3 regions of the Streptomyces sp. ATCC 21386 genome follow, and region 1 is predicted to be linked to each of the others. Evidence: riboswitches for the same ligand, from Rfam matches in the RefSeq annotation. Region 1 holds a riboswitch; each other region holds the start of a gene.
The links. A riboswitch is a leader RNA that binds a small molecule or an ion and turns the genes downstream of it on or off. The one in region 1 is predicted to bind cobalamin.
Positions count from the first base shown of each region.

Region 1 (3,263 bases):
CGCACCTCGAAGTCGAGTTCGCTGAGCACGGGCGGTCCGTCCTCGTACGCGAACGACGCGCCCCGCAGGGCGACGAGTACGGGCTCGCTCATGTCAGCGGCCTTTCCAGGACGAATCCAGTACGAGGGTGAGGGCGGCCACGGCCGCCAGCAGCGCGGCACTGGCCATGGTGAATCGCACGGACACCCGGGCCTCGGGCACCAGGACGCGCAGGGTGCCGTCGTACCCGCGCCCGGCGAGCCCGGTCTGCAACCGCGCCGCCCGGTCGAAGGCCCGGACGAACGCGGTGGCGCCGAGCCCGGCCAGGGAACGCCAGGTGGCGGCCCGGGTGGTGTGCCCCAGCCGCGCCGCCTGCGCCTCCCGGATCCGGCGCACCGAGTCCAGGAGGAGGAAGCTCATCCGGTACGTCACCAGCGCCACGTCCACGACCGGCGCGGGCACCCCGGCCCGGACCAGCCGGGGCAGCAGGTCCGACATCGGGGTGGTGAAGGCGAACAGGAGGACGCCGAGGGAGGCGGCCGAGGTACGCAGCAGCAACTCCCCGGCGCGGACCGCTCCGCCGTCGGCCGGGGTGACGAACCCGTCCGGCCCGCCCACCTGGACGAGCAGCGGCAGCGCGCCGGTCACGCAGAAGCCCAGCGGCACCCGGTAGGCCCGCCACAGCCGACGGCCGGGCACGCCCGCGGGGCCCAGCAGCACGACGAGCGAGGTCAGCAGCACCAGGGCCGCGCCCGGCCAGGGCGGCAGGGAGATCGCGAGCACGGTGAGGCCGAGCCCGAGGACGGCCTTGTCCACGGGATGACGGCGGCGCCAGCGACTGCTGTGCGCCGCCGCGTCGATCGGCAGCACCCGGGTCAGCCCCGCCCGGCCGGGTCGGCCCCGGAGCGGCTGGAGGAGCCTGCGTCGCCGGTCGGGTCGGAGGCGCCGGACGCCCCCGACGCGCCCTTCGCCACCGCGGCCGCCGGCACATGCGCCGCCGGGCCGGACGCGCTCGCGGTCGGGGCCGCTACGGTCGCGTCCACCGGCTTCTGCGCAGCCTTGTCGGCCTCCCCGGCCGCGTCCAGCAGGGCCCGCGCCCGGGCCTCGCCCTGGCGCCGGCCCCGCCGGACGCCGAAGTAGTAGGCGAGGACGCCCGCGCCGAGGGCGGCCTGGAGGGAGAAGAGCGCCGACTCGATCTCGCCGGAAGGCGGTTCGTAGAGAGGGGAGAACCACGGCTCGTAGTCCGGCTCGATCTCGGTGATCGCCGTCTCCGCCTCGCCGTCGGCGCCCGAGAACGGCTGCTCCTTGTGGTCGCCGAGGCCGAGGGCCAGCGGCAGGACCGCGAGCGCCGCCACGACGAGCAGCAGCAGTACGTTGATCTTCGTGTTCCGGCTCATCGGGCCACCGCCTCGGTCTCGTTCTCCGTCCCGGCACCGGCGCGGCTCCGCCGGTCGGTCAGGAGCACACCGAGCCGGGTGAGTTCGCCCTTGCTCGACTGCACCAGCAGGCGCATCACCAGCACGGTGAGCAGACCCTCGCTGACCGCGAGCGGGATCTGGGTGACCGCGAAGATGGAGCCGAACTTGCCGAGCGCGCCCAGGAAGCCGCTGCTCGGGTCGGGGAAGGCGAGCGCCAACTGCAGGCTGGTGGCGCAGTAGGTGACCAGGTCGGCGACGAACGCGCCGAAGAACACCGTCACCATCAGCGGCACGCCGAAGCGTCGCAGCAGCCGGTAGACGCCGTACCCCGCCCAGGGGCCGGCGATCGCCATGGAGAAGACGTTGGCACCGAGCGTGGTCAGACCCCCGTGGGCGAGCAACAGGGCCTGGAAGAGCAGGGTGATGGTGCCGAGGACCGCCATGATCGGCGGCCGGAACAGGATGGCGCCGAGACCGGTGCCGGTGGGGTGGGAGCAACTCCCGGTGACCGACGGCAGCTTCAGCGCGGACAGGACGAAGGTGAAGGCACCCGAGGCACCGAGCAGCAGCGTGCTCTCGGGGTGCTCCCTGACCTCACGGGTGAGTGCCCGTACTCCGTGGACGACGAACGGCGCGGACGCGACGCCCCAGGCGATCGCGTGCGCCGGAGGAAGGAAACCCTCGGCTATGTGCATGGCTCAGCAGACCCTCTCCAGCACCTCGTGGATGGTTGACGCGCCTTGGCCGGTCTCCTGGCTTACGGGTGACACCGCCCGTGCTCCGCCTTCCCGGGTCCGAAGACCCAGTGGCTGTCCGTGAGGACCGGAGCCGGACTTCCCGATCACAGTGGCGAGGGCCGCACCGGCATCACACCGGATTTCCCGTTCACCAAGGCGTGGTGACAGTAGTGCCCCGACAAGGACGCTGACAAGCGGAGGCGAGGGGTGCGCGGGCGCCGTGCGACAGCTCACACCCGGGCGCACGCTCCGGCGCACGCCTCGCGCGTCGGTGGGAGCTCGCGGCCTGACCGACGGCCCTGCCCGTCCTGTTCGCGGCCGGGACGTCGCTCCTCGACACCGTGGACGGCTCGTTCATGAACTTCGCCTACGGCTGGGCGTTCTCCCAACCGGTCCGCAAGGTCTACTACAGCCTCACCGTCACGGGCCTGTCCGTGGCCGTCGCCCTCGTCATCGGCTCGGTCGAACTCCTCGGCCTCGTCGCCGAGAAGGCCCCTCTGCACGGCACCTTCTGGTACCGGGTCGCCGGCCTCGACCTCAACACCGTCGGCTATGCCGTCGTCGGCCTCTTCCTCGTCACCTGGGCGGTCGCCCTGCTGGTCTGGCGGTTCGCGCGGATCGAGCAGAAGTGGACGACCGGCTGGCCGCCGCACCACGGCCCACACCCTGGTACGCGTGCAGCCCGTCAGTGCGCGTGCAGCCCGTCCGCGAGATGGCCGTGGCTGTGCCGCCACCCGGCCCGGACGTGTCGGGCGCCCACCAGATGGGGGTGACCGGAGGGCAGCCCGGCGTGCACGTGGGACGTCGACGACGCCGGCCACAGCCGTACGGCCGTCAGCGCCGCGCCCAGCGCGAGCGAGCCCAGGGCGAGCACCGCCCAGTTCAGCCCGGCCGCAGCCCCCAGCCATCCGGCCAGCGGATACGTCACCAGCCAGCAGCCGTGCGAGAGGGAGAACTGGGCGGCGAACGCGGCCGTACGCTCCCCGGGCGCCACCGAGCGGCGGACGAGACGCCCGGCCGGAGTGAGCACCGCAGAGCACGCGGCACCGAACGCGGCCCAGAGCGCCAGTAGCGCGGGCAGCCGCCAACTCCCGCCCTGTGCGGCGGTGACGGCCCCGAGCCCGGCGAA
Region 1 is NZ_JAAVVL010000001.1:5,075,562-5,078,824, forward strand. Features, by position in the region: gene GWK25_RS21630 (energy-coupling factor ABC transporter ATP-binding protein) at 1-92, opposite strand, end outside; gene cbiQ (cobalt ECF transporter T component CbiQ) at 94-849, opposite strand; gene GWK25_RS21640 (energy-coupling factor ABC transporter substrate-binding protein) at 855-1,376, opposite strand; gene GWK25_RS21645 (energy-coupling factor ABC transporter permease) at 1,373-2,092, opposite strand; cobalamin riboswitch at 2,122-2,327, opposite strand; partial or broken gene GWK25_RS21650 (HoxN/HupN/NixA family nickel/cobalt transporter) at 2,434-2,775, shown strand; gene GWK25_RS21655 (MFS transporter) at 2,820-3,263, opposite strand, start outside.

Region 2 (3,263 bases), 2.4 Mb from region 1:
GATCGGCACGTTCACGCCGACCATTCCCGTGTTCACCCGGCGGGTGAAGTCGCGGGCGGTGTCGCCGTCCCGGGTGAAGATGGCCACGCCGTTGCCGTAGACGTGCTCACTCGGCAGGCGCAGCGCCTCCTCGTAGTCGGTCGCGCGGACCACGGAGAGGACCGGGCCGAAGATCTCCTCCTGGTAGATGCGCATGGCCGGGGTGACCCGGTCGAAGAGCGAGGCTCCGGCGAAGAAACCGTTCTCGTGTCCGGGCAGGGTGAAGTCCCTTCCGTCGACGACGAGTTCGGCGCCCTCCTCGACTCCGAGGTCGACGTAGGAGCGCACCCGGTCGAGGGCGTCCCTGCCGACCAGGGGTCCGAAGTCCGCTTCGGGGTCGTCGCTGCGGCCGATCCGCAGCGAGCCGACGCGCTCCTTCAGGCGGGCCACGAGCGCGTCGGCGGTGTCCTCGCCGACCGGGACGGCTACAGAGATCGCCATGCAGCGCTCCCCCGCCGAGCCGTACCCGGCGCCGATCAGTGCGTCGACGGCCTGGTCGAGGTCGGCGTCCGGCATCACGATCATGTGGTTCTTGGCGCCGCCGAAGCACTGGGCGCGCTTGCCCTGGGCGGCGGCGGTGGCGTAGACGTGCGCGGCGACCGGGGTGGAGCCGACAAAGCCGAGGGCGGCGACACGCGGGTCTTCCAGCAGGGTGTCGACGGCCTCGCGGGCGCCGTTGACGACGTTGAGGACGCCGGGCGGCAGGCCCGCTTCGAGGAAGAGTTCGGCGAGCCGGAGCGGGAGTGACGGATCCCGCTCCGACGGCTTGAGGATGAAGGCGTTTCCGCAGGCCAGGGCCGGAGCGGCCTTCCACAGGGGGATCATCGCGGGGAAGTTGAACGGGGTGATCCCGGCGACCACGCCGAGCGGCGCGCGCAGTGAGTGCACGTCGATGCCGGTCCCGGCGTTGTCGGTGAACTCCCCTTTGAGCAGGTGCGGGATGCCGGCCGCGAACTCGACGACTTCGAGGCCGCGCTGGAGGTCGCCGTGCGCGTCGGCGACCGTCTTGCCGTGCTCGGACGACAGCAGCCGGGCCAGCGCGTCCTTCTCCTGCTCGACGAGCTGGAGGAAGCGGAGGAGGACGCGGGCGCGGCGCTGCGGATTCCATGCGCCCCATTCCTGCTGGGCACGGGCGGCGTCGGCGATGGCCGCCTCGGTCTCGGCACGGTTCGCGAGGGGCACGAGGCCCTGGACCTCGCCGGTGTTGGGGTCGTACACATCGCCGTAGGACCCCGAGGTTCCCGGGGTGTGCTTGCCGCCGATGAAGTGGGTCAACTCGCGCACGGGGGCGCGGTCTTGTACGCGGACCATGGGTGCCTGCTCTCGTCAGGTGATCCGGATGGCGCGCCAGTTGCTCCGCGCGCGGAGGGACACGAGGGTGTCCGGAGGCGTGCGGGGGCGGCGCGAGATCGCGTATGGCGAAAGGCCGTCAGTCCCTGACGGTGGAGTGCCGGAAAAGACCAGCGCGAACGGGCGGTCGAGCCTCGCTGGGATCGTGAACGCACACCGGTGCCATGCGTGTCAGCTCCATCCTCGTGGACAACACGGAACAAATCCCACGGCCGGTATCCTGACTCCCGGATCAGCGCGCGCCGTCCGCCTTCCCGACATCCTGCTCGCCAGTGGCGTCCTGCTCGACGGCGTACTCCCCGGTCACAGTGGCGGGACCGTGCCGGAATCACACCGGCTTCCCTGCACCGCGGGCCTACGCTCACGACTATATAGTTGGACGTCCTAGTAAATCCAGCCCGCGCGCCGGGCCATGAGCACGAGACAAGCGAACGGCTCGCCCGTACTTCATCAGCTCGATGGGCCGACATCCCACTGATCTCGTGCCGACCTGCCCTTTCCAAGGCACACTGTCCGGCACGTGAGACACCTGGGAAGGCGGGGGCATGGACGGGACAACACTGGTCCGGGTAGCGCTGCGGCACCGCCGGACGAGCCTGCTGGACAAGACACTGCTCAAGGACTCGGCGTCCAGGAGGCACACCTTCGCCGCCGCCCTGCAGCAGTTCGAGGAGCAGTTGCACGCGGCGCGGGTCGTCTCCGCCGCCACGCGTCCGATCAACCTGTACTACGGCCTCGTCCAAGCCGGACTCGCAATGGCAGCCGCGCATGTACCGGGCACATGGACCTTCAACAAGCACGGCCTGAAGGCTCTCAACATGGAGTCGGCCATCCCTGATGTCTCGGTACGACCTGACGGTTCGGGCGCGTTCCAAGCAGTGTCCGACGCCACCGGATCGCCACGAACAGAGAATGCGATCAGTATCGGATCCTTGTGGAACTCGATTCCCGAACTCGCCGAAGTACCGATCACTGGGCTGACGACCGCCCCAGCCGTCACTCTCATCGCCGACAGCCGCCCAGTCGTCCAGCCCCGCATGGGCAGAGCTGCACCCCGGCCGGCAAAGGCGGTCGAGTACCTGAGTGCAACGGTCTGCGTGAACAACGACCTCCCCGAACCGCAGGACAGGAAAGCCTGGCTGGAGGACTTCCTCCCCAAGTACCCGGGGCTCAACGGCGGACAGCTCTTGGGTAGCGCCGCAGACTCCTTCCGACAGATTCGCCCCGGCCGGTTCACCGTCGAATTCTGCTGGCCGGCGCCCAGAAACGGCATGGAGGCGGCAGAGATCGACAGCTTCTTCGACGCGAGGGCGCCTCAGTACCGCTTCGTCGCGGACCGGTATCTCAGACCCACCCTGGAGCCCGGCAAGACGCCCCCTACGCCCCTCATGTCATGGTGGCTGCTCCTCTACACCTTCTCGATGCTGGCGCGCTACCAACCACGCAAATGGTCCGAGGCGCTGGATGTGGACAGATCGCGCAGCGCGGCGGCACTGGAGTACGCCCTGGACGTCGCCCTCGAAGTGGTTCCTCACCTGGTACTCGAAGGGCTGGATCAAGATCTTTTGTTGCTGGCCAAACCGATCGCTTTCTGACGCCGAAAAGGACGATGCCGGGGCAGGTCGCGTGGAAGCGATGTCGGGTTACGGGCAGCGGAGCCTCACGGCCAGGAAGGTCGGTTGTCGATGGGTCTTGTCGTACCGGCGGGGATCGACGAGCCGGGCCTCCGGCGTGGCGCGCGGTTCCGTCAGCTCCTCCAGCATGAATCCGGCTCCGAGAAGCTCTCCGAGGAACTTCTCCAGAGTCATCTGCCAGTAACTGATCTCGAATTCGTCCCCGAACGGCAGTTTCACCCGTTCATCCGCGAAATAGGA
Region 2 is NZ_JAAVVL010000001.1:2,626,518-2,629,780, reverse strand. Features, by position in the region: gene GWK25_RS11525 (CoA-acylating methylmalonate-semialdehyde dehydrogenase) at 1-1,350, opposite strand, end outside; cobalamin riboswitch at 1,582-1,776, opposite strand; gene GWK25_RS11520 (YaaC family protein) at 1,935-2,984, shown strand; gene GWK25_RS11515 (class I SAM-dependent methyltransferase) at 3,033-3,263, opposite strand, start outside.
Region 2: linked by a shared signal. The riboswitch ahead of GWK25_RS11525 (CoA-acylating methylmalonate-semialdehyde dehydrogenase) and the one ahead of GWK25_RS21645 (energy-coupling factor ABC transporter permease) in region 1 are both predicted to bind cobalamin.

Region 3 (3,263 bases), 1.8 Mb from region 1:
CAACTGACCCGGGACGGGATGCCCGGGCGACGAACGGGGGGAGGCCTCATGGCGGTCTTCGGAGTACGAGCGTGGTGGCGGGAATTGCGTACGTCCACCGCCACCCCTGCGGACGACACGCCAAGAGTCCCGCCCGAGCAGACCGACCGGGAAGAGCCGGCCGAGCTGAGCGACAGCGCCCTCAAGGCGTACGCCATGCAGCACCCCGAGTGGGCGGAGGCCCTGATCCAGGTCGAGAGCGCCCGGGTGGCGGGAGCCGTCCGGCTGCTGTCCGTGCGGCTGTTGCTCGGCACGGCGTGCGGCAGCGTCCTGCTGTTCAGCATCTCGGTCGCCACCCGATTCGGTCCGGGCCTTCCGCTGGGCGGGGTGTCGCCGCTCGGCTCGGCGGTGATCGGCGCGGTCGGTGCGGCCCTCGTCACCGCCCTCGGCGCATGGCTGGGCAGGCTCCTGCGCCACCGCTCAGCCGACTCCCGCAACGGCGCCGTCAGCGGTGGTGCGGCCGCCGGGGCCGAGCCTCCCCCAGCGCCCGGTTCAGGACCCGGAGCCGTTCCGTGACCGGGGTGAGCCCCCACCACAGGCCGGCCCCGGCGGCACCGAGCACGGTCACCACCAGCCAGACCAGAGCACGCACCTCACCGCCCGGGACCAGCAGCGCGGCCAGGGCGCCCACTCCGACGGACAGCACGCCCATCACGGAGCAGAACAGCGCCAGTGGGGCAGCCGCCGTCACCCGTTGCCGCCAGACGCCCGGCTTCCGCAGGCGCGCCGAGGCGGTCTCCTTCGCTCGGTCTCCCATGTGTGCACCTCCCGTCCCCCGAGCGGATCTTCACGATCCGCCCGCTCCCGGGTCCACAAGCCCCGCCAGAAAACCACACCACGCCGCGTAGCGAAAGACGAGCAGCGCGTCACGATTCCCGTTCGAGTCACGGACCATGACGCGCCGGTGCCCGGCGGCCACTTCCACGCAGTCGCCCCCGTTGTCGGAGTAGCTGCTCCTGACCCACACCCGTGCCGACGACTCCCTGCCGATCACACCGACCTCCTCCAAGCCCAAGAGTCAGCGCACCGACACGGCGTCCACCGCGACGACCCGAGCGTAGTGTCCCGCCTCCGCGTGGGTGCGGTGCTTTCGTACTGCCGTTCCCTCAAGTGTTCCCAGCCTGGGTATCGGAGAAGAGCGCAGAAAGAGCCGATTCGGGCGTCTGGCGATATTTCAGCGATGTGGGGCTGAGCACACCCCTGCGCCGCAGGTCAACAGCAAGTTGACGGGTCTTCCGGGAGCGTGGTGGACTGCCGGGGCCATGTACGACGGCAGGAGAGGAAGCCGGTGCGATTCCGGCGCGGTCCCGCCACTGTCACCGGGGAAGAACCTCCCGGGAGCCAGGAACTCTCGCCGTCGGTCTCGTCGAACCAGGGCGTGGACACCCTGAGTGAGGACATATCGCCATGCGCGGCTGCCGCCTGAGTGCCTGTACCGGTCCCTCGTCCGACCTCGCGATCGGCTGAACCGGTGCGTGCCGACCGCGTGTTCGCGTACGGCGCCACCGCCGGAATCCTCGGTGACCTGCTGCTCGGTGATCCTCGCCGGGGGCATCCGGTCGCCGCGTTCGGGCGGGCCGCCGGCGCCGTGGAGCGGGTGTTGTGGCGGGACCACCGGGGGTGGGGCGCGCTGCACACCGCCGTGTGCGCGGGTGGCGCCGTGACGCTCGGGGCCGTCGCCTCGTCCGCCGTACGCCCCTCGCGTGCCGCCTCCGTCGCGTTGACCGCCGCCGCCACCTGGGCCGTCGTCGGGGGGACTTCACTCGGGCGGGAGGCCCGGGCGATCGGGCGGTCCCTGGAGGCGGGGGACGTCGACGGCGCGCGGGACCGCCTGCCGCATCTGTGCGGGCGGGACCCTCAGGCGCTGGACGCGGACGGGATCGCGCGGGCGGTCGTGGAGTCCGTCGCCGAGAACACGTCGGACGCGGTGGTCGGGGCGCTCGTGTGGGGAGCCGTCGCGGGTGTGCCCGGGCTGCTGGGGTTCCGGGCCGTCAACACGCTGGACGCCATGGTCGGACACCGGTCCGAGCGGTACCGGCGGTTCGGCTGGGCCTCCGCGCGGCTGGACGACGTGGTGGGGTGGCCGGGGGCACGGCTGACGGCGGTGCTGGCCGCGGCCTCCGGCGGGGACGCCCGGGGGGCGGTACGGGCCTGGCGCGCGGACGCGCACAGGCATCCGAGTCCCAACGCGGGGCCCGTGGAGGCGTCGTTCGCGGGGGCGCTCGGAGTGCGGATGGGGGGCACGTTGTCGTACGGGGGGCGGGTCGAGCACCGGCCTGTGCTCAATGGGGAGGGACGCGCCGTCGCCGTGGGCGACATCGAGCGGGCCGTGCGGTTGTCCCGGCGGGTCGGATGGCTGGCTCTGGGGATCGGTGCGGGTGTGTCGCTGCTGCGGTCGAGGAGTCGGGGATGAGTGGCGGGCTGTTGGTCGCCGGGACGACCTCCGACGCCGGCAAGAGCGTGGTCACCGCCGGGATCTGCCGGTGGCTGGTGCGCCGGGGCGTCAAGGTCGCGCCGTTCAAGGCGCAGAACATGTCGCTCAACTCCTTCGTGACGAAGGAGGGAGCCGAGATCGGGCGGGCGCAGGCCATGCAGGCCCAGGCCTGCCGGGTGGAGCCCACCGCGCTCATGAACCCCGTGCTGCTCAAGCCCGGGGGCGAGCGCAGCAGTCAGGTGGTGCTGCTGGGGAAGCCCGTGGGCGAGATGAGTGCGCGCGGCTATCACGGCGGGCGGCAACAGCGGCTGCTCGGGACCGTGTTGGACTGTCTCACCGAGCTGCGGGGCACGTATGACGCGGTGATCTGCGAGGGGGCCGGCTCTCCGGCCGAGATCAATCTGCGGCGGACCGACATCGTCAACATGGGGATCGCCCGGAACGCCGGGCTGCCCGTGCTCGTGGTCGGCGACATCGACCGCGGTGGGGTGTTCGCGTCGTTCTTCGGGACCGTCGCGCTGCTCTCCCCCGAGGACCAGGCCCTCGTCGCCGGGTTCCTCGTCAACAAGTTCCGGGGCGACGTCTCCCTGTTGGAGCCGGGGCTGGACATGCTGCACGGGCTCACCGGCCGGCGGACGTACGGGGTGCTGCCGTTCCGGCACGGGCTCGGCATCGACGAGGAGGACGGGCTGCGGGTCTCGCTGCGGGGGACGGTGCGGGAGTCGAACGTCGCGCCGCCCGTCGGGGAGGACGTGCTGCGGGTCGCCGTGTGCGCGGTTCCGCTGATGTC
Region 3 is NZ_JAAVVL010000001.1:6,829,211-6,832,473, forward strand. Features, by position in the region: gene GWK25_RS29325 (helix-turn-helix transcriptional regulator) at 1-7, shown strand, start outside; gene GWK25_RS29330 (hypothetical protein) at 49-555, shown strand; gene GWK25_RS29335 (hypothetical protein) at 485-796, opposite strand; gene GWK25_RS29340 (DUF397 domain-containing protein) at 827-1,033, opposite strand; cobalamin riboswitch at 1,278-1,410, shown strand; gene GWK25_RS29345 (cobalamin biosynthesis protein) at 1,511-2,452, shown strand; gene GWK25_RS29350 (cobyric acid synthase) at 2,449-3,263, shown strand, end outside.
Region 3: linked by a shared signal. The riboswitch ahead of GWK25_RS29345 (cobalamin biosynthesis protein) and the one ahead of GWK25_RS21645 (energy-coupling factor ABC transporter permease) in region 1 are both predicted to bind cobalamin.